2 regions of the Ensifer sp. M14 genome follow, and region 1 is predicted to be linked to the other one. Evidence: predicted binding sites of a transcription regulator. Region 1 holds the regulator's gene; the other holds the start of a gene.
What was found. Region 1 encodes LexA, which represses DNA repair genes until DNA is damaged. Its sites were predicted from a motif close to TGTTCNNNNTGTGTTCNG; they were not measured.
Positions count from the first base shown of each region.

Region 2: the regulator LexA is predicted to act here: its motif matches at 3,397-3,414, upstream of BLJAPNOD_RS10650 (UvrD-helicase domain-containing protein).

Region 1 covers NZ_QJNR01000004.1:2,942,101-2,956,623, forward strand. Annotated here, with positions in the region: gene BLJAPNOD_RS14120 (DUF4864 domain-containing protein) at 1-47, opposite strand, end outside; partial or broken gene BLJAPNOD_RS14125 (helix-turn-helix domain-containing protein) at 380-511, opposite strand; gene BLJAPNOD_RS14130 (phosphoribosylaminoimidazolesuccinocarboxamide synthase) at 745-1,692, shown strand; gene BLJAPNOD_RS14135 (MBL fold metallo-hydrolase) at 1,727-2,563, opposite strand; gene BLJAPNOD_RS14140 (TatD family hydrolase) at 2,565-3,344, opposite strand; gene metG (methionine--tRNA ligase) at 3,357-4,910, opposite strand; gene BLJAPNOD_RS14150 (pyrophosphatase) at 5,091-5,396, shown strand; gene BLJAPNOD_RS14155 (DNA polymerase III subunit delta') at 5,391-6,422, opposite strand; gene tmk (dTMP kinase) at 6,419-7,099, opposite strand; gene BLJAPNOD_RS14165 (D-alanyl-D-alanine carboxypeptidase family protein) at 7,180-8,340, opposite strand; gene BLJAPNOD_RS14170 (septal ring lytic transglycosylase RlpA family protein) at 8,401-9,432, opposite strand; tRNA gene BLJAPNOD_RS14175 (tRNA-Ser) at 9,710-9,799, shown strand; gene BLJAPNOD_RS35620 (hypothetical protein) at 10,027-10,191, shown strand; gene BLJAPNOD_RS14180 (DUF4242 domain-containing protein) at 10,512-10,799, shown strand; gene BLJAPNOD_RS35625 (hypothetical protein) at 10,979-11,122, shown strand; gene BLJAPNOD_RS14185 (hypothetical protein) at 11,598-11,885, shown strand; gene BLJAPNOD_RS14190 (hypothetical protein) at 11,935-12,174, opposite strand; gene lexA (transcriptional repressor LexA) at 12,355-13,074, shown strand; gene BLJAPNOD_RS14200 (hypothetical protein) at 13,195-13,527, opposite strand; gene BLJAPNOD_RS14205 (hypothetical protein) at 14,157-14,303, shown strand; partial or broken gene BLJAPNOD_RS36475 (GFA family protein) at 14,492-14,523, shown strand, end outside.
Region 2 covers NZ_QJNR01000004.1:2,230,731-2,245,253, reverse strand. Annotated here, with positions in the region: gene BLJAPNOD_RS10670 (efflux RND transporter permease subunit) at 1-536, opposite strand, end outside; gene BLJAPNOD_RS10665 (efflux RND transporter periplasmic adaptor subunit) at 533-1,717, opposite strand; gene BLJAPNOD_RS10660 (cyclase family protein) at 2,032-2,853, shown strand; gene BLJAPNOD_RS10655 (carboxymuconolactone decarboxylase family protein) at 2,917-3,321, shown strand; gene BLJAPNOD_RS10650 (UvrD-helicase domain-containing protein) at 3,457-5,904, shown strand; gene BLJAPNOD_RS10645 (hypothetical protein) at 6,017-6,718, shown strand; gene BLJAPNOD_RS10640 (DUF488 domain-containing protein) at 6,784-7,239, opposite strand; gene BLJAPNOD_RS10635 (GNAT family N-acetyltransferase) at 7,277-7,744, opposite strand; gene BLJAPNOD_RS10630 (phosphoribosyltransferase) at 8,015-8,683, opposite strand; gene BLJAPNOD_RS10625 (GGDEF domain-containing protein) at 8,932-10,176, shown strand; gene BLJAPNOD_RS10620 (CreA family protein) at 10,309-10,785, shown strand; gene BLJAPNOD_RS10615 (hypothetical protein) at 10,904-11,206, opposite strand; gene BLJAPNOD_RS10610 (chemotaxis protein CheW) at 11,599-12,063, opposite strand; gene BLJAPNOD_RS10605 (methyl-accepting chemotaxis protein) at 12,066-14,180, opposite strand; gene BLJAPNOD_RS35605 (hypothetical protein) at 14,424-14,523, shown strand, end outside.

The DNA.
Region 1 (14,523 bases):
GCCAGTTGCGCTGCGACACCGAGGGCAATGGCAAATGTCCTGATCATCATCGATCTCCACCCAGACGTTTTCTGCCGACCTCAGAAAGCATAGGACATTTTGGGCCCCTGGAAATGGTGCGGACGGCGGCCAAATGCATTTGCCTTTAACTCCCGAGTTCCAACATCACGCCTATTCAACACATTAGTCGATACTTTCATACAAACGACTTTAAACATCATAACTTGGTGATATTCGTCACTGAGCCTTGATAGAACGCTCCGGCATTCACGGTCGATGCCGCTGCCGGCCGGACATTCCGAAATCAACCGGTTTGTCATTCGCAAGCGAGCGTAACCGATGGATGCCTGTTCGACGGCCGGTCGGTTGCCTTGCCGCTAAGTTCTCGGAAAATCGTCGAGCGATGCAGTCCAAGCTTCTCGGCGATAACAGTGGTACTAAGGCCGGCCGCTCGCCAGCGGGCGATCCTACGACGTTCAGCCATGTCGATTTGGGAGTAGGTGCGTCTCATGAACCATTCCTTGCGAGTGACAAACCATTGGTATCTATCGCAAGTCGCACTTCATCCTTGAATGCACCCCCCACATAGAAAGATCGGATAAGATAGATTATGGAACTACCAGATAGGCCTAAATGCTGGTTTCCGGGCATATTGCACTCACTCTTGGCTTGACCCAGCCGTTGCCGACTGGTTAGTCGTTCACCACGAAACCTCGTTTTGCAAGGCCCTATGCGATGAGCGAATTGCGCGTTCTTTCAGATGCTTTCATTCCGGAACTGCCAAACCGCTACAATGGCAAGGTGCGTGAAAACTATGATCTTCCCGGTGGTGAACGCATCATCATCGCGACAGACCGGCTCAGCGCCTTCGACATCATCCTGACGTCCATTCCGCACAAGGGCCATGTGCTGACGCAGACGGCACGCTACTGGTTCGAGGAAACTGCAGACATCTGCCCGAACCATGTGCTCAGCTATCCCGACCCGAATGTCGTCATCGGCAAGCGGCTCGATATCCTGCCGGTCGAAATCGTCGTGCGCGGTTATCTCGCCGGAACCACCAGCACCTCGATCCTGACGAAGTACCGCAACGGCGAACGTGACATGTACGGCATCCGTCTGCCTGATGGTCTGCGCGACAATCAAAAACTTCCGCAGGCGATCATAACGCCGACCAGCAAGGCCTTCGACGGCGGCCATGACGAGCCGCTTTCAACAGACGAGATTCTCGAGCAAGGCCTGCTGACGAGAGAGCAACTCGATACCGTGTGGAGCTACGCACTCTCGCTGTTTGCCCGCGGCCAGGCGCGTGCCGCCGAGCGCGGCCTCATCCTGGTCGACACAAAGTATGAATTCGGCACCGACAAGGATGGCACCATCATCCTCGCCGACGAGATCCACACGCCCGACAGCAGCCGGTACTGGATCGCCGACAGCTATCAGCAGAGCTTTGAAGCCGGCGAACGCCCGAAAAGCTTCGACAAGGACTTCGTACGCGCGTGGGTAACCGAGCGCTGCGACCCCTACAAGGATCCCGTCCCGGCAATCCCGCAGGAACTGGTCGAGCAGACATCGGCTGTCTACATCGAAGCCTATGAAAAGATCACCGGCAGGACATTCGTGCCAAACCTGTCGGGCGGCACCGTCTTAGAGCGCATTCGCAAGAACCTGGCGCCCTATTTTTCGAAGTAAGTCGATATATTAGTAATTTCGAATTCAACAAAATTCAGGCGTCGCCGAGTACCGTGACGTCGACCTCAAACTCGAGCCGCATCAAGTCATATGCCGGCTCGACATGGTCAGGCGTTTCGCCCTGGACGGTGTCGTAATCGAGCGGCACATGCATATGTGTCAGAACGGCACGCTTCGGGCGAAGCCGCTCGATCCAGCCGAGCGACTGCACCAGCGACAGGTGGCTCGGATGGAACTTGTATTGCAGCGTATCGAGCACCAGAAGGTCCAGATCGGCCAACCTGCCGATCGTTTCCGGCGGAAAATCGCTGACATCGCTGCAATAGGCAAAGTCGCCGACGCGAAATCCCAGCGAATGAATGTTGCCGTGAAACTGCATCAACGGCTGGAATGCGATCGGCCCGCCGGCGCCTGAAATGACGACCGGTGAAAGGTCGTCGGTGATAATGTGTGCATCGACGATCGGCGGATAACCGCTTCCCGGTGGCGATTCCAGGCAGTAGCGAAAGCCTTCGCGGACCCTGCCCATCGTAAAGGCATCGGCCCAGATCGGCACGCGCTTCTTGTTTTCAATAACAAAGCCGCGCAGGTCGTCGATACCATGAAGATGATCCGCATGGGCATGTGTGTAGAGCACGGCATCGATGTGACGGACATTTGCCGCCACCATCTGAGCACGAAAGTCCGGACCGGTATCGATGACCACTGTCGTCTTGCCGCCATCCGGCGCGATCTGCTCCACCAGTAAGGCCGCACGCATGCGACGGTTCTTCGGGTTTTCAGGGTCGCAGGCACCCCAATCACCGGTGATGCGCGGCACACCAGGCGACGACCCGCAGCCGAGAATGGTGAAGGCGCGCCTGAATGCCACGTCAGAGCCTCGGCATCTTGGAGAAGATGCGGAACGCGTTTTCCGTGGTGATCGCTGCAATCTCGTCCTTGGTTACGCCGATCGTTTCGGCCAGGACGTCAGCCGTGTGCGCCACATAGGCGGGCTCGTTGCGCTTGCCGCGGAACGGCTTGGGCGCAAGATACGGCGCATCGGTTTCGACGATCATCCGGTCATGCGGAACGGTCTTGGCGATCTCGCGCAATTCCTCCGATTTCGGGAAGGTCAGAATGCCCGAGAAAGAGACGTAGCCACCGAGTTCGACGCCGATGCGGGCCAGATCCGGCCCCGACGAGAAGCAATGCAGAAGGAAAGGGAAGGCGCCCTTCCCCATCTCCTCGGTCAGGATCGCCGCCATGTCGTCGTTGGCCGAGCGGCTGTGGATGACGAGCGGCAGGCCGGTTTCGCGCGCCGCCGCTATGTGCCGGCGCAGACCTTCGACCTGCGCGTCGCGCGGTGCGTTGTCGTAGAAGTAGTCGAGACCCGCCTCGCCGATCGCCACGACCTTCGGGTGCGCCGAAAGCCGGATGAGATCGTCCACCGTGATATCGAGCTCCTCATCCGCATTGTGCGGATGAGTACCGACGGAACAGAAGACGTTCGGATAAGCCTCGGCGATCGCCAGGATCGTGTCGAAGCGCTTCACGCGGGTGGAGATCGTGATCATCTGGCCGACTCCGGCCGCACGCGCGCGCTCGATGATCGCGTCGCGCTCGGCCTCGAAGTCGGGGAAATCCAGATGGCAATGGGTATCGATAAGCATGCTGATCGTGCCTTATTGGGCTTCCGGCGCGACGTAACGCGGAAAGACCGGCTTCGGCGCTTCGAGGGGCGTTCCGGAAACCAGGCGTCCTGCCTCGCCCAATGCCGCAAAGTCACGCTTGTCGGCTGGGGCCGCTACGAGGTCGAGCAGTTTTCTGGAGGATTCCGGCATGAACGGCTGCAAGAGGATGGCGATCTGGCGCACGACCTCTGCGGTGACGTAAAGCACGGTTGCCATACGCGCGGGATCGGTCTTTTTCAGCGCCCAGGGCTCCTGGCCGGCGAAGTAGCGATCAGTCTCCGAAACGACCGCGATGATCGCCGCCAGTGCGCGGTGGATCATCTGCTTGCCCATTTCGTCGCGGGTAATCTCATGCAGGGCGTCGGCAGCAGCCAGCATCGCTTTGTCTTCGTCGGTCAGCGCACCGCAGACCGGGATCTGGCCGTCGCAGTTCTTGACGATCATCGACAGCGAGCGGCTGGCGAGATTGCCGATGCCATTGGCAAGGTCGGAGTTGATGCGGGTTGCGATCCCCTCCTCGCTGTAGCTTCCGTCCTGACCGAAGGAAACTTCACGCAGGAAAAAGTAGCGGATCTGGTCGAGGCCAAAATGCTCGACGAGATTGAAGGGATCGACGACGTTGCCGAGCGACTTCGACATCTTCTCGCCCTTGTTGAGCAGGAAGCCGTGCGCGAAGACGCGCTTGGGCAGCGGCAGGCCGGCCGACATCAGGAACGCGGGCCAATAGACCGCGTGGAAGCGGATGATATCCTTGCCGATGATGTGAATGTTCGCCGGCCAGAACTTGGCGCGCGGTCCCTGCGGATTGTCGAGGTAACCGGTCGCGGTGATGTAGTTGGTGAGCGCGTCTACCCAGACATACATGACATGGCCGGGATCGTTCGGCACCTTGATGCCCCAATCGAAGGTGGTGCGCGAAACCGACAGGTCCTTGAGGCCTGATTTGACGAAGGAGATCACCTCGTTGCGGCGCTCGGCCGGGCCGATGAAATCAGGGTTCTCCTCGTAGTGCTTCAGAAGCTTGTCCTGGTACTCCGACAGTTTGAAGAAGTAGCTCTGCTCCTCGACCCATTCGACCGGCGTGCCCTGCGGACCATAGCGCACGCCATCGGCACGCAACTCTGTCTCGTTTTCCTGGTAGTAGGCTTCGTCACGCACCGAGTACCAGCCGGCATAGGAATCCTTGTAGAGATCCCCCGCCTCGCCCATGCGGACCCAGATGTCCTGCGACGCCTCGTGGTGTCGCTTCTCGGTGGTGCGGATGAAATCATCGTTCGATGCGTTCAGTAGCACTGCCATCTTCTGGAATTCCAAGGAATTCCGATCGGCAAGCTCCTGCGGAGTCACGCCTTCCCGGCGCGCCGTCTGCTGCATTTTCTGACCGTGTTCGTCCGTGCCCGTCAGGAAAAAGACATCTCGTCCGTCCAGGCGCTGATAGCGCGCCATTGCATCCGTTGCGATCAGCTCATAGGCGTGGCCGATATGCGGCTTGCCGTTCGGGTAGGAAATCGCGGTGGTGATGTAAAAGGGGGACGTGTCTCTCATAGGCGGATTCAATCTATCTCGGATGAAGCTACCGACGCTCTTAGCGCATACGCGGCAAGGAAGGAACCGGGAGATGGGAGAAAAGCCCGCTTGGAAAGCACTGGCCGGACGCTACGCCTGCTTGTGCAAAAGCGAACAAAACAATAGAACAAAACGGAAACGAACACAGGGGGAATCGCCATGCTGCGCCGTCTTGAACGTCAATTTGAAGCAGCGTCTGCCCGCTACGCCGAAGACAACGGCATCGAGCGGGATGCCGACTGGTTTATCCTGAAGATGCAGGAGGAAATCGGCGAACTGACCCAAGCCTGGAACAAGCGCAGCGGCCGCGGCAGGCGGCATGGAAAGTCAGAAGACGAAATCCAGACCGATATGGCGAACGAAGCGGCAGATCTGCTGGGTCACGTGCTGCTTTTCGCCCACCATCACGATCTCGATCTCGTCGCGGCGATCAAACGCAAATGGAAGTTTCGGGTCGATCTATAGCGCCGCCTTGACGTCGTCCAGCAGCGAAAGAATGGTCTGCTTGCGATCGAGATTGTAGGCGTCGCTAACCGTGAGACGTTCGCCGGTCGCGGCCGAAAGCCGGGCGAAACGTTCAGCGCGCATGATATCGCCGGCAACGGCCGCATCGCGGGCCTCGCGCATGAGCCGACCGGTCAGCAGCGATGTGAAGAAGTCGAAGATCGTTTCGCTGTCCTTTGCCGAGAGAACGTCGGCAAGCTTGTGCATGTCCTTGCGGATCGCTGGCCCCTGCCCAGCAAGGATACCTTCGAAGGTCGCGGCAATCTCCAGACCACCGTAGTTGATCAGCTTCAGCGCCTCCGCGACGCTGCCGTTGGCCGAGGCCAGAATGCGGTCGGCATTCTCGCTCTGGAGATCAAAGCCAAGGTGGTCGAGCGCCTGGCGCAGCGCCGGCGGCTCCAGCGGCTTCAACCGCAGCGGCAGGCAACGCGAACGGATCGTCGGCAACAGCTTACCCGGCGCATGCGTCAGCACCAGGAACAACGACCGACGCGGCGGCTCTTCCAGAATTTTCAGAATGGCGTTGGCGGCGTTCCGGTTGAGATCGTCGGCCGGGTCGATGATGACGATACGCCAGTTGCCGGTGCCCGATGTCTGGGCGAAGAACTTGCCGGCCCTTCGCACTTCGTCGACGGTGATCGCGCCCTTGACCCTGCCGGTCTTTTCGTCAACCGGCCGCGTCAGATGCAAAAGGTTATGTGACGCGCCGGAGGCCAGTTGCCGGCTGACGATCGACGCAGGGTCGGGATCCCCAAGCCGTTCGGGCGCTGTCGCCGGATCCGGGTGATTGAGGATGTGGCTGGCGAACCGAAACGCAAGCGTTGCCTTACCGATCCCCTCCGGTCCTTCGATCAGGATGGCATGGTGCCCCTTGCCCGATCGGTAGCTCTGCGCCAGAAATGCTTCCGCCTGCTCATGGCCAAACAGCCGGTCGTTCTGGACCGGGGCAATTGCCCCTTCGAGCACACCGGGCGTCTCCGTCGTCATGGTGCGGAACCTGTGGATGTAGGCTCGGACATTTCGGCGTTTGCGAGCAAGTTTTCAAGGAGACCGAGCACCTCGGCGGCAATCGCCTCGGCGGATTGCGTCGCGTCGATGATGCGACACCTGTTTGGATCGGCCTTTGCGATGTCGAGGAAAGCCTCGCGGCGCTTTTCGTGCGTCTCCAGTTCTTCCTTTTCGAACCGGTCTGGCCTGTCATCGCCGGCGCGGCGCTGGGCACGGTCGAGACCGATATTCGCCGGCAGATCGAAAATAACGGTTCGATCAGGCATGACACCGTTGATCGCTACCCGCTCGAGCGTCTCGACGAAGGCCGGTTCCAGATTGCCGGTGATGCCCTGGTAGACGCGCGAGGAATCCATGAACCGGTCGCAAAGCACGATCGTTCCCCTGGACAGCGCCGGCCGGATGACCTCTTCGACATGATCGCTGCGCGCCGCTGCAAACAGAATAGCTTCCATTCGCACGCCAAAGGCTTCGGCAGCCCCCGACAGCAACACGTGGCGCACCGCCTCGGCACCGACAGATCCGCCGGGCTCGCGCGTCGTCAGCACTTCATAGCCAAGCGATCGCAGAGAATCGGCGAGCAGGCGCAATTGGGTCGACTTACCGGCCCCTTCCCCGCCCTCGAATGTTACAAACAGACCTTTTGCCAGCGGCACGGTGCTTTCCTATATCGGCATGCAATTTTGCCCTGTTTAGCCGATTGGCCCAAACGATGAAACCACTGGGACCGGTTTTGTTACAGCCAGAAGAAGAGCAATTCCTGGAGCGCATCGAGCGCACGGCTTGCCAAGGTGCCCTGCCCCACAGCCTCGGCGGTTTTGACGGGCACCTCGCGCAACAGCTTTTCGCCGTTCCAAAGTCGCACGACGCCCACTTCGGCACCCGCTTCGACCGGCGCGCGCAGCGGCCATTTGTAGACGACGCGGGCCGTCAGGCGCTCCGGGTTGTTGACCGGCAACAGCACATCGACCGGCCCGCCGGCAACAAGCGCCACATGCGGCGCGGCGCCACCGTAGATGCTGGCTTCGCCGATCGCTTCGCCATCAGCAAAGATCCGCCGCTTTTCAAACGCCGTCATTGCCCAATCGAGCACCTTGCGGCTTTCCTCGGTGCGTTCCTTATCGGTCTCAAGGCCCCCCATCGCGAGATAGACACGGCGATCGCCGCGCTGCATCGAGGCCGCGAGCGAAAAGCCGTAGCCTTCCGCAAACCCCGTCGCCACACCGTCGACCCCGACATTGGCCGCAATCAACGGGTTCTTGTTGCGTTGAAGGATCTTGTTCCACTCGAACTCAGGCTGCGCGTAGAGCCGATAGAGTTCGGGGTGCGCCTCGTGCAGATGACGGGTCAAAGCCACCAGTTCGCTCATGGTGATCTGGTTCTGCGGATCCGGCAGACCGGTCGCATTGCGGAAGGTGGCTATTGGCATCCCGAGCACGCGGGCACGGGCCGTCATTTTTTCGGCAAAGGCGGCTTCACTGCCGGCCATCCCCTCACCAAGGATGATGCAGGCATCATTGGCAAGCTGAACGGCGACACCCTGCAGCAGATCGGCCACGCGGACGCGTGACTTCAACGCTGCGAACATCGTCGAGGTGCCAGACGGTGCGCCGCCGGTGCGCCAGGCGTGTTCCGAAACCTCGAAGACAGTTTCGGCCGACAGCTCACCCTTGGCGATCGCCTCGGCGACGACTTCCATCGTCATCAACTTCGCAAGCGAGGCGGGTGGAACGGGGTCGTTCTCGGCACGGGAGAACAGGACGGTGCCGGTTTCGGCATCCACCAACAGAATCTGTTTGGCCTTGGTGTCGAACGCCACCGGTGGCGTCTGGGCCGCAGCAGCGCCCGCAAGCAACGCCGCGCAACCAAACACGACCGAAAGCATCTTCAAGCGCATGGGAAACTCCGGTTTCCCGTTGGGCATAGCAGCGTCGTCAGAATGGCACAACGTCCCGAGCTACCGGATCGAGCCGGTTCTGCCTTCACGCCTGGCATGGGCAACGATTGCATCGGGCGTAAGCGGATTGGTCTCGACCATGACCGCTTCAAACGGCGATTTGGCATCGCTCACCCGCACTTCCACATAGGCTGCCGCATAGGCCATGTTGCCGTCCGGCATCGGAATGTATTCCGGCCGCTCGCGCGGGATGGGACCGATCTCCGGCAGCATCACGAATTCTTCCAGCGACTGCGGTGCGGAAAACTGCGGAACGGGTGCCGCAAGGGCTGTCACCGGGCTGCTTGCATCGAGCGACGATTTGGACGGGATGGTGAGCGTGCCGAGCTGATTGCGCATCGGCTCATTCGAGGCAACCATCACGCCGGTCGCGATCTGGCCCTCCGGCATTACGCCCGGGCTCCGGTCGCCCTTCTTGACGTAGGACGCCATGAGATAGGGCATGTCGTTGCCTTCGAGCGGTGCACGACCGACATATTGCACACGAACCTTGGCACTGCCCTTCTGCTTGATGTCGAGCAGATCCGCCGTCTTCGAGGATACGTCAATGATCCGGCCATATTCATAGGGGCCGCGATCGTTCACCCGAACGATGACGGAGGTGCCGTTTTCAGTATTGGTGACGCGCGCATAGCTCGGCAACGGGAATGTCGGGTGGGCCGCCGAAAGATGGAGCTTGTCGTAGACCTCGCCATTGGCGGTCAGGCGTCCATGGAAAGCCGAACCATACCAGGACGCGACACCGGTCTTGTTGTAGCCGAAATCTTCCTTCGGCTGATACCACTTGCCCTTGACCTGATAGGCTTTACCGACCTGGAACCGGCCACCGCCCTTCGGGATGTTCTTGCCGGTAGCGACACGGGGGCTCGCCTTCACGCCATAAACCGACTCGGCAAAGTATTCTTTGCTCCTCGGCTTGCTCTTCTTGATACTGGACGTCGATCCGCACGCCGCAAGCGTTGCGCAAAGCACGGGAACCGCCGCAAGGCGCAGTCCCTTGATCAGATATGCCGCATTTTTACTGGATGTCATCTGTCCCACAACATCATTCGAACAAGCCGTACTCGAAACCTTCCACTCTTGCCCCCAAGCGGAAATCTCGGCGTCCCGAAACGGGACAGTCGATTAATCATGACAGCAACAAGGCAAAATTGCGAACCGGCGGACAGCCCGCCGCCCGAAATCTCCGGTTATGGTTTACGAATGGTTATCGAGACGGAAGGGCAAGCTGACGCGCTCAGAAAATCTTGCCGCCGACGCATGTTAAATCTTGCAAAGTGACAAGCCTTCGCGCAATAACGCCCTGCCCGGAGGAGTGGCCGAGCGGTTTAAGGCACCGGTCTTGAAAACCGGCGTGCGTGAAAGCGTACCGTGGGTTCGAATCCCACCTCCTCCGCCATCAACTGTCTCATTTCTTGCCATTCAATATCGTGCTCGACCGCAAGGTGAACGTTTTGGCGGTGTCCTGTTGTCGATTTGGCGTGCGCACGCCCTGCCGTCGCGCCAGTGTTCAAGCGTGCATTTGGAAGGCGGCCGCCAGGTCTGCTTGCCATCCCCGAGGATTTGAGGGAAAGTCTGATTCCGGCCTATCGAGGCCTGGGCAATCTCCCGCAACTGGAGAAATCCATGCCTCTTAAACATCTGACGACAGCCGCTTTTCTCGCCCTTCTGACCCTTTCCGGATGCGCAAGCACTGGTGACGCCAACACGACCTACGCCCAATGGCAAGGCCCATCGCCGGTGCCGGACCCATCGGCAGCAAGTCCCGGCGGCTTCCGTCTCAGCTACTGAGTTGCAGTCGTTGTTTCTCGCCATAGAAAGTGTCAGCCCGTCTGCCCAACCGCCAATTCTTGGCGCAAGGTCCGAAAAGGTTGAGCTGGGGCTATCGAACGCGATCGGGCACCCCACCAATCTCGATATGACAAGGGTTGCGAACGCTCCAACCGCTCGATCCGGCTCGCTTGAAAGCGAACTGAAAAGCGACTTTCGACCGGGCTCCGGAGACTTCCGGTAAAATCGCCGTGATACGGCTTATGGTAACCGAAAACGTTGACTCCCGCTTCATTAGGGCGCCTTCATATGTGGTCATCCAACAGTTGAGGAACTGAGCGATGCCCACCTTCATCATAGAGCGTGAAGTACCCGGAGCCGACAAGCTTAGTCAGGACGACCTCTGCGCGCTGTCGGCGAAATCCAACGCGGTCGTTGCAGATCTTGGCGTGCCCTACACATGGATCACCAGCTACGTCGCCGGCGACAAGATTTATTGCGTCCACGAGGCGCCAACCGCCGACGTTATTCGCGAACATGCAGAAAGAAGCGGATTTCCGGCCAACAGGATCACCGAAGTCGCCGCCGTGATTGGGCCTACGACAGCATCTCAGGGTCGCGGCAAATAGCCGAATCGGTGTTACAATCACACCAGCGGAACACTGACTTCATTGCAGGCCATGCCGCCCGCCCGAACCAATGCGCACCGAGCGCCGTCATTGACTTCCGGCCGTATCAATGCACGCTAGTCCGCCGGTCATTCGGCGCCCACAAGGGCTCCCCGGCACGCCTTTCCAAGGAGACGATCATGGCAAAAGGTCAAGTGCGAAGCAACCGCGAGGTTAGAAAGCCCAAGAAGGACAAGACCGTCAAAGCCGCCGTTACGCCAGAAGGCTCCCAGGTGAAGCTTGCAGGCAGCAGCTTCTCTTTGGGCAAGAAAGACAAAAAGTAAGGCAGCCGCTCCGACTTCGTGAACCAAATACGCCTGTACGTTTTATCAGTGGCCAGTCGGACGGGATGTGCACGTCTCCGCACATCCTGGGCGACTGGTCCCGCGACGAGAAACCAGAAATGATGCCGGCTCCGCAGGACACCCGACCGGCGCGTGAACCTTCCCGCAGACACAAGGAACACTGCGGGCGGCGGCACTTGCCAATCGTCCCGATTGCAGCCGCGAAGATCGATCCGCCGCCAGCCATGCCGCCTGAGGTCGATGCCGGAGGAGTAAAAAACGCCCCGAAACGCTCGCTCTTCCCGCCAATCTTCGTGTCTTCGCGGCCACAGCTTGAAGGGTCGTCATCGTCTTTCGCAAAGAACTGTTGAACACCGCGCGGTACGCGGTCTGCTTGCTGGACTCCGGAACGAAAGCACGGTTCACATCGTTAACCAATCTATCGGCACCACTTCTGACCTAGCGGACGTCCATCGTGCTTGCAGCCTTGCTTATCGCCTCGATTATCGCATCGCCCCACATCGCCCTCAGCGCGGCCACGGTCGACGACCTGCAAACCGACTTCGAATTGGCCATCCCCTGCCAGCAGATCGACGGTCGGAATGTCTGGAAAGGCTCGATCGCCTATTATATCCAGTCGTTCGTCTATCAAGGCGACACGCCGGTCGCGACCGACGCGGCAGATGCGGTGCTGCCGGAGGACAACTCGGCCGAGACCGTGAAGGAATTCGAGGACGCCTGTTCTGCAACGCAGCCGGCTTGAAACGCCCTCTCCTTCTTTGATGCCCGCCTTGCAACGGCTTATTGCCGAGCTATTCCCACTCGCTTCCGTTACTGGCTGCGCATCCGTGCGGCGGCAGTCCGTTGCCGAAGGTGCGCTTTAGCCGGCCACAACCCCACTGGCGGACCGGCCCCGGCATCATCGCGTTCAATGCGATGCCGACTTCATCGAACGGGCTCTGCCTGTTGTCGACGTATTGATACCAGCGAAACCCGAGGACGACGGTCGTTGCGATGACGATCGTCAACAGGATTCGAATCATCTTTTTCATTGCACCCTCATTCCGTGAAAAGCGCGAGGCATAGCAGCTCCGCATGGCATGCCCAGCACCGAGGCAGCCGATAGGCGCACAATTGATACAACATTCACCGAATTTTAGGCACTTGCGGAACACATATGGAACAGATAGTGTCTGTTCTTGATTTGTTTCACGCCTCTGGAGCGACTTGCCATGCTGACCCGCAAGCAACAGGAATTGCTTCTTTTCATCCACGAACGCATGAAGGAGTCTGGTGTTCCGCCATCCTTCGACGAGATGAAGGATGCACTCGACCTGGCATCGAAGTCGGGCATTCACCGGCTGATTACGGCGCTCGAAGAACGTGGTTTCATTCGGCGCCTTCCCAATCGCGCGCGCGCGCTTGAGGTCATCAAGCTGCCGGAAGCTTACGCGGGAAACGCTCAGCCGCGTCGCGGGTTTTCACCAAGCGTCATCGAGGGAAGCCTCGGCAAACCTCCTGCGCCCGCCCCGGCTGCCGCAAAAGCGCCGCCGGTGGCAGACAACAACTCCGTCTCGGTTCCGGTCATGGGCCGTATTGCCGCCGGCGTACCGATCTCGGCGATACAGAACAACACGCACGATATTACGGTGCCGCTCGATATGATCGGCAGCGGCGAGCACTATGCCCTTGAAGTGAAAGGTGATTCGATGATCGAGGCCGGCATCTTCGATGGCGACACGGTGATCATACGCAATGCCACCACAGCCAACCCCGGCGACATCATCGTCGCGCTTGTCGATGACGAAGAAGCGACGTTGAAACGCTTCCGGCGCAAAGGCGCGTCGATTGCGCTCGAGGCGGCCAATCCGGCCTACGAGACACGCATCTTCGGCCCCGATCGCGTCAAGATACAGGGCAAGCTCGTCGGCTTGATCCGCCGCTATCACTAAGCCAGATGACGTTGGCTGTCTTCCTGCTGGAAGGGCCTTCTTATGCTTGAACGTCTCGCCACCTCAAGGGGTAGCGAGACGGAAGTGATCAAGTCGAGCGCTTTAAGCACTCGACAATTTTCATTCGTGTATGGAGTACTCGCCCAACTCGCAGAGGTCCTGCGTGTCTTCGGTCGTATCGAGACCGGAGCCTTCCTCGAATTCGAAGCGCATGTCGTATTTGCAGACATCGCGTCCGTCGGCGATGGTAATTTCCATGCTCTCGCCCGGATTAAGCACCTGCCGCCCGAAGACATCGTCTTCCCACTGGTCGACGCCGACCGGCGACGTATAGAAGTTCGTCAGTACGGCTTTCGTCTTGTTCTTCAGCTGAAAGACGAGATCCTCAGCACTTGCGGTGGCCGTCGTTGCGGCAAAAATGGCAAGAGCGGTCAGGGCGATCTTACATTTCATTTTATGTCATTTCCTCCATTGTCGGTTTTGTTTGACGCTAGCTATACGGCTCGCATCGACGGAATATTCATTCCTGAACCCGTCTAGAGACAATTATCCTTGCACTGACAATACAGGCAGAATCACCATTTCGGGGTACGTCGCCGGCAAACCAGATGCGCGCACGATTATTGGCTGCGCCGACGCGTGAAGCGCACGCGCGGACGGCGGATTGCCTAGGAAAAGCAACCGTCCTTGGCGGCGAAGCAGTAGCAAGCAGACTTCGCCACAGCTGCGCCAGGTGCGCCCGGAACTTGACGGCCCGCGAAGCAGGGCACAACCGGCAAGCGCCGGAATCGACAGGCCACGTGATATCGTCGCGGCACAGCCAGCACGGTGGAATAAGATGGCGGTGCAATCATGCATCGGATTTGTAGCGATTGTCGCTCGCCCATCGAGGGCGCAGGTCAGCGCGTCAGGCACAAAGGGTGCGGGTGCAATCTTATAAACCGCATACGGACGGAGACCGGATCCGATGCTTATTCGAACCATGGCTGCCTTTAACCCGACCGCACCGGACGATCGCACCGTTGCCTTTCGACGATGGCAGCCTAGTTACCCATTCGCGTAACCAAGTGAGGAACTGCTGAATGAACCGTAATGGCCTTTATCTCGTCATCGCCGTGCTCGCTGTCGCCGTCATCGGGCTCGGCGTCTATGCTTATCGCGAAGAAACGAAACCTGCCGGTGTCGAGATCAAGATTGGCGAGGACGGCGTTTCCGTTCAGGAGAATTGAGCAGGCCGCGCATATTCCCAACGAGGCAGCGGGAGGTGGATTTCCGATCGGCGACAGCACGTTCCGCCGGCGACAGCCTTTAGATCCACTGGATACCCGGATGGTACTGCCGAGGGCTGGCATGGGCTGCACCGATATATTGAGACCCGGCTCCCCGATCGCCCCAGCCATTCATCGGCCGCCCCCTTGTCAACACCGCATGCCTCCAAGGCATCAGCCC
Region 2 (14,523 bases), 710 kb from region 1:
CTGATCTCGTTTTCGACCAGCAGCGTCATGTCTTCCATCGACATGGTGTCGGAGGTCAGCGCCAGCCGCATGATCGGCTGGCTGTCGGCATCCGCCTTGACGATGCTCGGCTCGTCGACATCCTCCGGCAACTGGTTGCGCACGCGGCCGAGCGCGTCGCGAATATCGTTGGCCGCCTGGCCGATATCAGTCGTGTCGGAGAACTGCAGCGTCACCCGGCTGCGGCCGAAGTTGGACGTCGAAGAAATGTCCTTGATGCCCTGAACGCGCGATACCGCGCCCTCCACCACCGACGTCACCTCGCGGTCCATGGTCTCGGGAGCGGCGCCATCAAGCGTCGTCGTCACCGATATGACCGGCTGGTCGACCTGCGGCAATTCACGGATCTCGATGCCGTTCCAGGCCGCAAGGCCGGCAACCACGATCAGCGTGTTGACCACCAGCGCGAAGATCGGCCGGCGGATGAAGAGAGCAGTAAAGCCGGTCTTGCCGGCCTCGCGCGCGGTCTGGTGGCCGGTTTCCCTAGCGCCGCTCACTTCACCTCCTCCGCGACCTTCTGCGTGGCATCGCGGCGTTCGCGCCCGGCAATGCGGACATCGCCGCCGTCGCGCAGCCGCTGCACGCCTTCGGTGACGACTTCGTCGCCTTCGCTCAAGGCTGCATCGACCAACACCTTGTCCGGGTTGCGCTGGATGATCTTGACCGGAACACGCTCGCTCTTGTCGGCGCTCACGCGCCAGACGTAGGAGCCGTCGGAGCTCCACTGGATGGCGAGCGGATCGACGGTCGGATAGGTGTCGCCGTCGAATGCCATGGTGACGGAGAAGGACATGCCGGCCCGCAGCGTATCTTCGGGGTTTTCGAGCCGCGCCCGCACCCGCAATGTCCGGCTTGCCTGGTCCAGGCGGTTGTCGATGGCGTGGATGACGCCGTCGAGCTGGCTCCCCGGCTGGGCTATGGCTTGCGCCGTCACCGGCTGGCCGACGACGATCTTGTTGGCGAAGCGCTCCGGCACCCAGAAATCGACGAGGATTTCCGAACGGTCGTCGACCACGGCAATCGGCGTTGTCGTGGTGACGTAATCGCCGACATTGACGGTGATGATGCCGACGACGCCCTTCGACGGCGCGACGATATCGCGGCGCTTCAAATCGAGCTCGGCGGTCTTGAGAGCCAGTTCGGCGGTCTGCATGGCGATTTCGGCATCGCGCACGTCGACGGCCGTCACCGCGCGCGCAGTGCTGAGGTTGCGGTAGCGTTCCACCTTTTCCTTTGCGCTGTCGCGCGTCAGCCGCGCCTGGTCGGCGGCAATCTTCTGGTCGTCGCTGTCGAGCTTGGCGATCACCTGGCCCTGCGCCACCCTGTCGCCGGAACGCACGAGAATTTCGGTGAGGTTGCCGGTGGCCGTCGGTGTTACGGTGACGGAGTGGATCGCTTCGCCATTGCCGATGGCGTTCAGCCGGTCGTTGACGACGGCCGTTGCCGACGGACGCACCATGACGAGGACGGCGTCGTTGCCGCCCTGCCGGCGTGCGCCGCCACCCTGGCCGCCCTCGCCGCCAGCACCGCCGTCCTGCTTGGAGAGAGCATCGATCAACGGGTGCGAAACACCGATCGCCGCCAGCGTTTCACCTGCCCCGGGCACGAACCGCACCCAGACGCCGGCACCCACCAAAAGCACAACGGCGCTGACCGCCAGCTGTTTCCAAACCCGCATTCATGTCTCCAAATATGCAATACACGCTCCTGCGCGGCAGGTGCCGGCGGAACGTTCCGATTTGCCCTGAGTATCGTTGTTCGGACCTTTGGGGGCAACGACGGAATGCCATCATTACGCAATTGTAATAAAAGCGAATTTGTTGGCCGCATGATGACATCAGGGCATTATAGCACCGGCCGCTGCGGCTACCGCGTTATTCTCCAGAAATACACTAGACAATCACCGTTTACAGTCACGGCGACTGAGGTATCCTGCAACCGCCGGCAGCCATTGCCATCAGGTTTCGACCGGTTCTGGAGAGGGGAAAAGACATGTGCGATGCGTGCGTCATGGAATCCGTAAAGCAGAAAATGCTGTCTCGCCGCAGCTTCTTTAAAGCGACAGCCGTCGGAACGGTGGGGATCGCGGCCGCAAGTGCGGGCATCGCCCCGCCGGCGCTGGCCCAGGGACATACTGGCGTTACCGACCTCACCCACGAACTCTACGAGGAGTTCCCGACCTTCTTCGGCAAGCAGCAGTTCTTCCGCGAGGAGAAGTTCAACTACGCCAAGGACAAGTTCAACATGTTCGAGCTCCGGGTGAACGAGCACACCGGCACCCATGTCGACGCGCCGCTGCATTTCTCCGCAGACGGCCTGTCGGTCGCCGAGCTGCCGGTCGAAAAACTGGTCGTGCCGCTTGCAGTCATCGACATCCGCCAGAAGGCGTCCGCCGACGCCGATGCACAGCTAACGCCCGACGACATCAAGGCCTGGGTCGCCGCCAATGGCGAGATCCCGGAAAACGCCTGCGTCGCCATGCTTTCGGGCTGGGGCGCACATCTCGGCACCGACAAGTTCCGAAACGCCGATGGTGACGGCAAGCTGCACTTCCCCGGCTTCCACGTCGAGGCGGTGAAGTATCTCTTGGAAGAAACCAAGGCGGCCGGCATCGCGGTCGATACGCTCTCGCTCGACCACGGCCCCTCGCCCGATTTCGCCACCCACTATGCCTGGCTGCCGGAAGGTCGCTGGGGGCTGGAGGCAGCCACCAACCTCGACAAGGTGCCGGCCAAGGGCGCGACGCTGGTGCTTGGCGCGCCGAAACATCGCGGCGGCACCGGCGGCCCTGCCCGCGTGTTTGCGCTCGTCTGACCCCTTGGCCCCGAAGATCCGGCGGCACCCCTGCCGCCGGCGATGTTTTCCTCAGGAGATATCATGAGCACCATCACCCCACCGGCCGATCCGGAAGCCGATCCACGCGTCAAAGCAGTTTTCGACGACATCCGCGCCACCCGCAAATCGGACTTCATCAACAATATGTGGCTGTGGCTCGCCTTCGATCCGGATCTGCTGGAGCAGACCTGGCGCGACGTCAAGGCGGTGATGGCGACGCCCTCGGCACTCGATCCGCTGGTCAAGGAAATGCTCTACATCGCCGTTTCCGTCAGCAATGGCTGCGGCTACTGCGCCCATTCCCACACGGCGGCCGCCAGAGCCAAAGGCATGACCGATGCCGAACATGCCGATCTCCTGCGCGTGATCTCGCTTGCCGCCAGAACCAACCAACTGGCCACCGCCCTGCAGGTGCCGGTGGATGCGGCCTTCGACAGGACGGCCTGACGGCGGCTGGCGGGAGAATAAGCGGCTTCGAAATCGCCTGTCTTTCCACAGGCTTGGTGCGGCTGGCGCAGAAAACGGAATAAAAGAAGAACATCCTTTCTGGCCTTTCGCCTCCGAATCACTACATTGAGCCGCATGATGAGTGGTTTCGACGACATTCCCTTCTTCGACGAAGAGCCGGCCCCGCGCAAACAGCAGCCTCCGGCGACGGGCGGCATTGCCGCACGCGCCATGGCGGCGCGCGACCGTCAGCAGCGCCCGGACTATCTTTCCGGCCTCAACCCGGAGCAGGCCGAAGCGGTGGAATCGCTCGATGGTCCGGTGCTGGTTCTCGCCGGCGCCGGCACGGGCAAGACCCGGGTGCTCACCACCCGCATCGCCCATATTCTGTCCACCGGCCGCGCCTTCCCCTCGCAGATCCTGTCGGTGACCTTCACCAACAAGGCGGCGCGCGAGATGAAAGAGCGCATCGGCGTGCTCGTCGGCCATGCGGTCGAGGGCATGCCCTGGCTCGGCACCTTCCACTCGATCGGCGTCAAGCTTCTGCGCCGCCATGCCGAACTCGTCGGCCTGCGCTCCGACTTCACCATTCTCGACACCGACGACGTCATCAGGCTGATCAAGCAGATCATCCAGGCCGAAGGTCTCGACGACAAACGCTGGCCGGCCAAGCAGTTCGCCGGCATGATCGACGGCTGGAAGAACAAGGGCCTCGACCCGGCGCAGATCGCCGAGGGTGATGCCCGCGCCTTTGCCAACGGCAAGGGCCGCGAGCTTTACGCCGCCTACCAGAACCGGCTGCGCACGCTGAACGCCTGCGACTTCGGCGACCTGCTGCTGCACCCCATCCGCATGTTCCGCAGCAATCCGGATGTGCTGAAGGAATACCACGACAAGTTCCGCTACATCCTTGTCGACGAGTATCAGGACACCAACACCGCGCAGTACATGTGGCTGCGGCTTCTGGCGCAGCGCCCCAAGGGCGTGCCGCAGAACGTCTGCTGCGTCGGCGACGACGACCAGTCGATCTATGGCTGGCGCGGCGCGGAGGTGGACAACATCCTGCGCTTCGAAAAGGATTTCCCGGGCGCCAAGGTGATCAAGCTCGAGCGCAACTATCGCTCGACCGAGCATATTCTCGGTGCCGCCGCCCATCTGATCGCCCACAACGAGGGGCGGCTGGGCAAGACGCTGTTTACCGACCGCAGCGACCCGGATGACGAGAAGGTGCAGGTGCACGCCGCCTGGGATTCCGAAGAGGAAGCCCGTGCCGTCGGCGAGGAAATCGAACAGCTGCAGCGCAAGAGCCACAAGCTCAACGACATGGCGATCCTGGTGCGCGCCTCGTTCCAGATGCGAGAGTTCGAAGATCGTTTCGTCACGCTCGGCCTCAACTACCGCGTCATCGGCGGCCCGCGCTTTTATGAACGGCTCGAAATCCGCGATGCCATGGCCTATTTCCGGCTGGTCTGCCAGCCGGCCGACGACCTCGCCTTCGAGCGCATCGTCAACACGCCGAAGCGCGGCCTTGGCGACACCACCATCCGCACCCTGCACGACTATGCCCGCGCCCGCGACGTGCCGATGCTGGCGGCTGCGACCGATATCATCGAGACCGACGAGCTGAAGCCAAAAGCCCGCAAGGGGCTGTTCGACGTCGTCGCCGACTTCCGCCGCTGGCAGGGCTTGCTCGAAACCACGCCGCACACCGAACTTGCCGAGCAGATCCTCGACGAGAGCGGCTACACCGCGATGTGGCAGAACGACAAATCGGCCGAAGCCCCAGGGCGGCTGGAAAACCTGAAGGAACTCATCCGCTCGATGGAAGCCTTCGAGAGCCTGCGCGGCTTCCTCGAACACGTCTCGCTGGTGATGGATGCCGAGCAGAACGAAAACCTCGATGCCGTCTCGATCATGACGCTGCATTCGGCCAAGGGCCTGGAATTCGACACCGTGTTCCTTCCCGGCTGGGAGGAAGGCCTGTTTCCGCACCAGCGCGCGCTCGACGAAGGCGGCCGCTCGGGCCTCGAGGAAGAACGGCGCCTTGCCTATGTCGGTATCACCCGGGCAAAACACCGCTGCCACATCTGGTTCGTCTCCAACCGCCGCATTCACGGCCTGTGGCAATCCACCCTGCCATCACGCTTCCTCGACGAACTGCCGATCACCCATGTGGACGTCGCCGAAAGCGAGCAATCCTATGGCGGTTACGGCCGCGGCGGCTACGGCCAGTCGCGCTTCGACAAGGCCGATCCCTTCCAGAACAACTACTCCACCCCCGGCTGGAAGCGCGCCCAGCAGAACCGCTCGGACGCGACACGCGACAACTGGGGCTCACGCTCCGGCCACGCGGTCGAGCGCATCGGCTACGGCGAAAGCGGCCCGCGCAGCCGCACCATCGACGGCGAGCTGGTGGCAAAATCGACAGCCACCGAGCCCTCCCGCTTCACCGTCGGCGACCGCGTCTTCCACATGAAATTCGGCAACGGCAACATCTCGGCGATCGAAGGCAACAAGCTGACGATCGACTTCGACAAGGCCGGCCAGAAGCGCGTGCTCGACGGGTTTGTCGAGAAGGTGTGAGCGGAAACGGGCTGGCGATTGCCAAACATCTGCTTGGAGATGGGCGCGTTGGACAGCGGATCGACATCATGCATATCCGTAAGTGGGAGCGCACTTTGGCTTGAGGGGCAGAATGAAAAAGGTCGGGCTGGCGCTTATTCTACTGGCTGTTGTTACGCTTGCGGCTGGTTTTGCATTCAATGAGAGATATCCAACGTATACGTGGAATCAAAAAATCCGGATCGTAGCCGAAACGAAAAGCGGTGAAATTTCTGGTGAAGCGGTAAGTCGCGTTACGTGGAAAAAAGGGTTCAACTTAAACACCGGCTGGAATAGATCCGTAAGCGGCGAAGCCGTAATCTTAACGTCTTCGGATGGCAGCCACCTCTTTGCGTTGATAACGCGGACGGACAATCCGGATTATTTGAGCACGGTGGCCACCGCCTCCCTCCAAAACGTCGATCTTTGGCTTGACGAGTCGCTGTTCGAAGAGCTTTCGCTTAAAAACGGGCGTGCATCTGGCCCCATTGCCGTTCCGGAACGACTGTGGCCATGGTTCGCATTTTTCGACGATATTCACGACTCGCGCACAGTCAGGCAGGCAACTCCCAGCGACCTTACGCCGGTATTTGGTTCGGGAGCATACGTTAAGAGTGTGACGATTGAGATCACTTCTGAGACGCCAGAGCTAGGCAAAATACAGACTATCTTGCCATGGTTGACCGACATCTGGCCCAATCGCTTAGACGGGCAAAGATACGAAACCATCCGAGCAGTCGACCGAACGGCAAATTCCCTTTCGGCAAACAGCTTCTCCACGGAGGTTCGCCGATAGCGGGCCGAAAGGCTCGAGGCTTTGTTACTTCTGGCGTTCGGCATCTCTAGGTCGAGGCTGCCCGCCTAAAGATGCTCGACGCGCAGCCGTCCGCCCCAGCGGTCGTTGAGATATTCGCAGACGAGCGTGCGGTGGCAGCGGTGCGGTTTATCCTCGGCGCAGAGCAGGCAGGCGCCCTGCAGCGCCTCCGGTTTCACCTGCTGCTCGATCCTGCGCTCCGCCATCAGGTCGAAAAAGTCCCGCGAGAAGGTTTTCCAGTCGCCCTTGTCGGTCTTGTAGGCCTTCATGATCGCCTCGGTCGGTGCAAAAAGCGGCTGGTGCACATAGTCGATGCCACCGATCCGCTTCAGGAAGAAGGCGAGGTCAGTGGCCTTGGCGAAGCCGGCGAGCTGCGACGTATTATGCAGTCTGACATCGACGATCGTCCTGACGCCGGCCTTCTGCAGCCGGTCGAAGAAGTCCTCGGCCGACGATTTTGTAAAGCCGATCGTCGAAACCAGAACGTTATCCGTCGCGCCCATCCCAATTCCCCCGCAGTTGCGAGACCTTCTCCCGATCTCAAGCTTGGACCAGCTTGCGGTAGACGAGAAAGCCCGACTTCTCCGCCACCCTGTCATAGAGCTTCATCGCCGTCTCGTTGGTCTCGTGCGTCTGCCAATAGACGCGTGCCGAGCCAGCTTCGCGTGCCGCCTCGCAGACGCCTTCGATCAGCGCCGCGCCGACGCCCTTGCCGCGCGCGGCCTCGGTGGTGAAGAGATCCTGGAGATAACAGTTCGGCCCGATGGCCGTCGTGCTGCGGTGGAAGAGGTAATGCGTCAGCCCGATCAGCCGCCCCTCGCTTGTCGCCACCAGTGCATGCACCGGCTCGTAGCCGTCAAAGAAGCGCGACCAGGTCATCGCGGTAATCGCCGGATCCAGCGCCGTAGCGCCCGAGCGGCCATAAAAGGCGTTGTAGCCATCCCAGAGCGGTAGCCATTGCTCGTAATCGCTGCGTTCGATCGGGCGGATGCGAAGTGCGTCGGCCATGTCGGTTCCTGTTTTTCGCGGGAGCGCGGTCCTTTGCCCTCCACCATCTGCGAATTGTGCGCGCAACGCATCTTTGAGACTGACTTTTCCACCGCAAATTGAAGAATTGAATGCGCCGCGCGTTGTTGGACTGCCTGTCTCGACGATCAAGCGGCGAGATGCCTTGGACAAGCACGATACGTGGGTCGGCGGAACATAACCTGAGCGAGCCGCCCGTGGCGGACCGCCTGGAGTACGGCCCGGATCTGTGGCCTCGGTGGCACCACCGTTTCAAGCGCCCTCGCCGTGCCTCGCCTTGCGGAGCAAGGCCATGACTTCGGCATCCGAGGTCTGCTCGAAATCGCGATAGTGGAGGCCAACGGCGCGAAAGAAGGCTGGTGTAGAAAGGCAGACGATGGCCTCGACCTGCTCGCGCAGGCTTGCGATTGCGCTCGCCGGCGCGACCGGAACCGCCAGGAGCAGGCTGCGCACACCGGCGCGGCGCAGTGCCTGGATCGCCGCGCGGATCGTGCCGCCGGTGGCGATACCGTCATCGACCAGCACCACGTTGCGCCCCTTTGGCGATAGCGGCTCGCGGTCGCCATGATAGAGTACCCGCCGCCGTGCGATCTCTTCGCGCTGGCGTTCGGTTTCGGCGGCGATGTAATCGCGCGCCGGCCTGACGAGGCGCACTGCCTCGGGGTTCAACACCAGTTCCGCCTCATCGCCATCGACCAGGGCGCCGAGGCCGAACTCCTGGTGTCCGGGCGCGCCGATCTTGCGCACGATCAGCACTTCGAGCGGTGCGTCGAGGTGCATGGCGATCTCGAAGGCAACCGGCACGCCGCCACGCGGCAACGCCATCACCAGGGGAGCCGGCGGGACTACGGCCGCCACCGCCATTGCCAGCCGGCGGCCGGCATCGGCCCTGTCTTCGAAGAACACCGGTCCCGTGAACATATCCGCCTCTCCCGGCCGGCAGAAGGCCGCTTGAACCGCCCGGCGCAGGGCTGCCACCGGCAAAACACCGCAGCGTCCGTCAGTTGTCACGCCGCGTCGGTGGACAACCGTTCCAATCACGGCAATCGCTAAAATTGCAGCGATTTTCGCCGGATTTCATTAAGGCGCCAAAGCTACCAATTGAGCCTGTATATCTGACTTTGCAGCAAGCCGCCTTCCTCGATTTTAGCACGACAGGCCGTTTCGAAATGAGCTTTCTTCCTGCCTTATCGATCATCTCCCTTTTGGTGATGCTGCCGGTTCTGCTGTCGCTGCGGAAAGCCTCGACGCCGGGCGCTGCGGAGTTCGCTTCGGGCTGTGTAACCACGGCCGTGGCCATGGCGTTGGTGATGGTCTCCGGGCTTCCGTCGCTCCAGCCGTTGGCGCTTGTCGGCTATGCATTTCTGGCCGTCGCCTGTCTTTTCGTGCTCGCCGGTTTCCAGGCGTTCTTCGCGCTGCCCGGCTGGTGGCCGGCAATCCTGTCACTCGGCACGACCTTGGCTGCCACGCTCTCGGTTCTGGTCGTTTCGGGGCCGAACAGTTACGCAGCACGGACGCTGATTGCGCTCGGCATTGCGGCCGCCGTGTTCGTGATCGCCTCGATTTCCGTCCCAAGGCTGCGCACGGCCAGCGATCCGAAGACACGACGGGCAATCATTGTCGGCGCGGCGGTTGCCGGCGCGACGCTCCTGCATATCGCCGCCGATGTGCCCGCCGCCATCGTGGACCGGCCTGGCCCGGCCGCCGAGGTCGCCTGGAATTTCGCGCTGTCGGCCATGTGGCTGCTCTATATGCCGATCCTCTATCTCGGCGTCATCCTCATGGCGCATGATCGCGTCATCGCCGATCTCAAGACCACGATCGCCCGCGACGAGTTGACGGGAGCGCTGTCGCGACGCGCCTTCATCGATCTCGGCGAGCGCCAGTTCGCATCGTGCCTGGCCCGTACCCGCCCGGCCACGTTCCTGCTGCTCGACCTCGATTACTTCAAGCAGATCAACGATCGCTACGGCCATGCCGCCGGCGATGCGGCGCTGGGTCACTTCGCCGGCATCGTCGCCGCCTGTCTTGCCGGGCGCGGCACTTTCGGGCGCATCGGCGGCGAGGAGTTCGGCATTGTCCTGTCCGATCATAGCGAAGGGGAAGCCTTTCTGCTGGCCGAGGAGATCGGGCGCACGGTGCGCGACACGCCGGTCGGCCGCTTTGGCCAGCCGATCCGATTGACGGTCAGCATCGGCATCGCCAGTGCGAGCACCGGCGATACCATGACCGACGTGATGGTCCGGGCCGACATGGCGCTCTACGCTTCCAAGGCCGACGGCCGCGACCGCTGCACCATCGCAGGCCGGCTGCAGCCGGACGCGAGCGCCCGCGTGCTGGCCGCCGCCGCGGCACAGCTTCGCGCTGCCGAAGACTATTCGCACGCGCCGCAGTTGCTGCGCGATACCGGCTGATGAAAACAAGCGCGCCCAGCTGGTCTTGCGCTTTCCACCTTGCCTTGCCCTTCTTGCATTGACCGCGGCAGAACCTATGTGAACGGTGCAATCCACCGGAGGAAGTCCATGTCCCGTTCACACCGCGTCTCGATGCTCGTAGGCCTTGCCGCCCTCATGTCGACCGTCGCTCCCGCCCGCGCCGAAACCGTCGGCGAAGTCGGGGTCGACTGGCTCGGCAACGACATCATCGTCGACGCGGTCAGCGACCCCAAGGTCAAGGGCGTCACCTGCCACGTCACCTATTTCGATCGCGGCGTCATCGATCGGCTGAAGAACGGCAACTGGTTTGAGGACCCCTCAAACAACTCGATCGCCTGCCGCCAGACAGGCCCGATCGAGATCGGCGACATCGAGCTGTCGAAGGAAGGCGAGGAAGTCTTCCGCTCCGGCCTGTCGCTGATCTGGAAAGACCTGCTCGTCACCCGGATCTACGACCGCAAGAACGACACGCTGATCTATCTCGCCCACTCGCGCGAACTGACCGACGGCTCGGCCAAGATGTCGATCACGACGATCCCGCTCTACGGACAGACCGTCAACTGGCAGGAAGGCAAGCCTGCGCCTTGATCGCGCGTCCCGTTGCCTATCCTTCAGACGACACAGGTTGAAAAAGAGCCCCCGAAACCACGTTCCGGGGGGCTTTGTCACTGGCCAGTCCCCACAACTGGCCGAAAATCTTCAATGTTCAGTAAGAGGAAGGAGGGACGATACCCTGGTAGTATTCGCCGTCGCCGCCTTGATAGCGTTCAAAACTCGGCTGCTGGTAGATGACACGCGGCGGAGCGGTCCTGTAGATGCTGCCGGTCGACATGCGGTCAACGGATCCGTTGTCATACATCATTCTCGGCTGCGCCGTCGTCGTGCGCGGCTTGATGGCGTGGGCGTCGATACCCTGGTAGTAGCTGTCGGCAAATGCCGGAGCTGCGATGCCGGCGACCGCCGTCGATAGAACCAGTACAGCAAGCGAGTTTCTCAGAGACGTTTTCATGACATAACTCCTATGTCGTTGTCCTTGCACCACCCGGCCTCCGTTCGGGTACGCGCAGGAACGTACCATACACCCACTTGTTCCTCTGATGTAGTTGACGTTTCGCTCACATAATCTCGTGCAACCGTGATGGACATTGCGCAACTGTAACTTGACCGGTTCGCACGCCAAACGTCTCCGGCGCGGGGTCGGGCCAGCAAGCATCTGAAAGAGCGCAATTTTTCGCAGCCGAGATGGTGCGCGGAAGCGCCGTGCCACGGTCGATGTCGCCGGCATGACGGGCGATCTCGCGGAAAACCGCTCGCCGTCGTCGAAGGTTCCCGAAAAAATAAATGAAAACGGCCCGGAACAATGCTCCGGGCCGTGGCGCAGAAAGAGGTGACTGGCTGGGATCAGGCCGCCTGGGCCAGTTCGTCGGCAATCACGGTGTCGAGGTTGAGGAAGCAGACCATGGTCTTCTCCAAGGCGACGATGCCGCGGCAGAAGGCGCGCTGCGCTTCCGGAATGATCTCCGGCGCCGGCTGCAGGTCTTCGCTCTTGATGGTCATCATGTCGGACACCTGCTCGACCAGCAGGCCGACCAGCTTGCCGGCGATATCGGTGACGATGATCGCCGAACGTTCCGACGGTTCGGTCATCTTCATGCCGAGACGGCAGGCCATGTCGATGACCGGGATCACCGCGCCGCGCAGGTTGATGAGGCCGAGCACGTAAGGCGGCGTGTGCGGCATCGGCGTCACCGGCGCCCAGCCGCGGATTTCGCGGATCGCCATGATGTCGATGCAGAATTCCTGGTCGCCCAGATGGAACGAAACGATTTCGAGGTAGGCACCGGACTGCTTGATTGCGTTGGACATGATCAGAATTCTTCCCAATTCTCACCGGAGGCCGAAGTCGATGGCACGGAGCCCGGTTGGTTGCCGAATGCGCCCGCAAGCTTGCCCATGAGGGCCTTGGCGGGGGATGGAGCTGGACGCGAGGTCGATTTTGCCGAGGCGAGGTTGCGCAGGGGCACGGCCCTGTCGGTGCCCCTGGGCACCAGCCTTGCAGATACCGGCGTCGTCGATGCCGGCGGCGCTGTTGTCTTCGTCTGGATAGGAGGAGTGACCGGCTTCGCGCTCGAGGTCGTCTGCGGGGCGCTGGAGCGCATCGATGCGTGAACGGTGCGGCCTTCGTGGAACTGGCCGACGAGCTGCGTCAGCTTTTCCGCGTCCTGCGCCAGCGTGTGGCTGGAGGCATTGGTCTGCTCGACCATCGCGGCGTTCTGCTGGGTCATCTGGTCGAGCTGGCCGACGGCCGTGCTGATTTCGTTGAGCCCGGTCGACTGCTCGCGCGCCGCCATGACGATGGAACTCATGTGTTCGTTGATGCGCGCGACATCGACGCCGATGCGGCCGAGCGCTTCACCCGTCGCCTGCACCAGCCGGACGCCGGTGCCGACCTCGTTGCCGGAGCGGCTGACGAGCGTCTTGATATCCTTGGCGGCACCGGCGGCACGCTGCGCCAGCTCGCGCACTTCCTGCGCAACGACCGCAAAGCCCTTGCCGGCTTCCCCTGCCCTTGCCGCCTCGACGCCGGCGTTCAGCGCCAGAAGGTTGGTCTGGAAGGCGATCTCGTCGATGACGTTGATGATCTTGCCGATCTCTTTCGACGCGTCCTCGATGCGGGCCATGGCATCGATCGCCTCGCCGACGATGCGGCCGGATTCCTGCGCATTGGTGCGGGTATCGTCGACCATGCGGCTTGCTTCTTCGGCGCGCTGTGTCGCCGTTCGCACGGTCACCGTGATCTCGTCGAGGGCGGCGGACGTCTGTTCAAGCGATGCGGCCTGCTTTTCGGTGCGCCGCGCCAGGTCGTCGGCGGCGCTGCGCATCTGGCGGCCGTTCGATTCGATCGAAAGGGCGTTTTCCTTGACGTTGAAGAGCACGTCGCGCAGGCGCTCGACCGTCTGGTTGAAGTTGCGGCGCAGCGTGTCCAGATTGCCGTCGAACGGCCGGTCGATGGTGACGGCCAGATCGCCTTCTGCAAGCTGCGTCAGCGCCAGGCCGAGGCTGTCGACGGCCGCCTGGATGCGGCGCACCGCTTCGTCGCGCTCACCCTGCTGCTGCTCGCGCTCCTTCTCGATCTCGCGGCGGCTGGCCGCCGCATTCTGCTCGAGCGATTGTTTTTCGATGGCCGAGACGCGGAAAAGATCGACCGAACGGGCCATGACGCCGATCTCGTCTCCGCGATCGAGCGCCTCGACCTTGGAGCCGAGCTCGCCCTTCTGGATGCGCTGCATGCTGTCGCGTAGCCTGAGGATACCGCGACGCAGCGTGGCGCCGTGGAACCAGAGCAGGCCAAGCAAGGTCGCCATGGCAAGCAGGCCGGCGGCAGTCTGCAGCAGAAGCGCATCGGCCGAAACGGCGCGCGCTTCATCAACCCGCGTCTGAACAAGTTGGGTCGCAGCCTCCGACAGCTGTGCAAGCGCAGCACCGAGCCGTTCGCCGGCACCGTCGATCGCGTCGTCGATCTTGCCGAATTCTTCCGTCGAAGCCTTGCCCTCGACCAGCGCCTTCAGGTCGACGCCGATGGCCTGGCGAAGTTCGGCCAGATCCGCGTCGAAAGTCGAAAGCGCATCGGCACGACCGAGCAGTGTCGCCAGCGTCTTGATATCGTCCTTGCTCGCCTCCAACAGCCCGAGCGTGGTTGCAATGCCGGCGGCACGCTCCGGATGAACGACGCCTTCGTCACGATCGACGATCGTATCCATGGCGTTGAGCACGAGATTGGTGGTGGCGAGCCGCATCTCCCCAACGGTGGTCAGGCCGCGCTGCGCGGTGATTGCGCCGTTCAGCGCCTCATTCGAGCGAATGTCTTCGTACCAGCCGACGCCGAGCACGGAGCCGAAGCCGACGAAGGCGGCGCCGGCAAGCGTTGCGAGCCGCTGGCTGACGGAAAGGTTGTTCTTCAGAGGAGCAGACGTAGCGGTCATAGAGCAGTCCATGGTCACGGACCTGCCTAAAGCCAGGCGAAGTCCTCCGTTAAAATCGATGCGGAAAGCCGGGCTCGATCAAACCGGATGACGTCATGTCATGTAGAGGTGAAGCACTTCACCCGCGTTGTCGAAACACTGGCAAACAGACCTTAAGCATTTGCTAAGACGGGCGCGCAAGTCTGGGGACAAGCGTGGTTCACCACCCCTTCCCCGCGCAGTTTCAGATGCTATGATGGGGCCATGAACACGAGACCGCTAAAATCGATCCGGCTGCCGCTGCTTGCGGCTCTCGCGCTGGCACTCGCCATCGTGTCGGTCCTCGCCTTCCAGGGCTGGATGG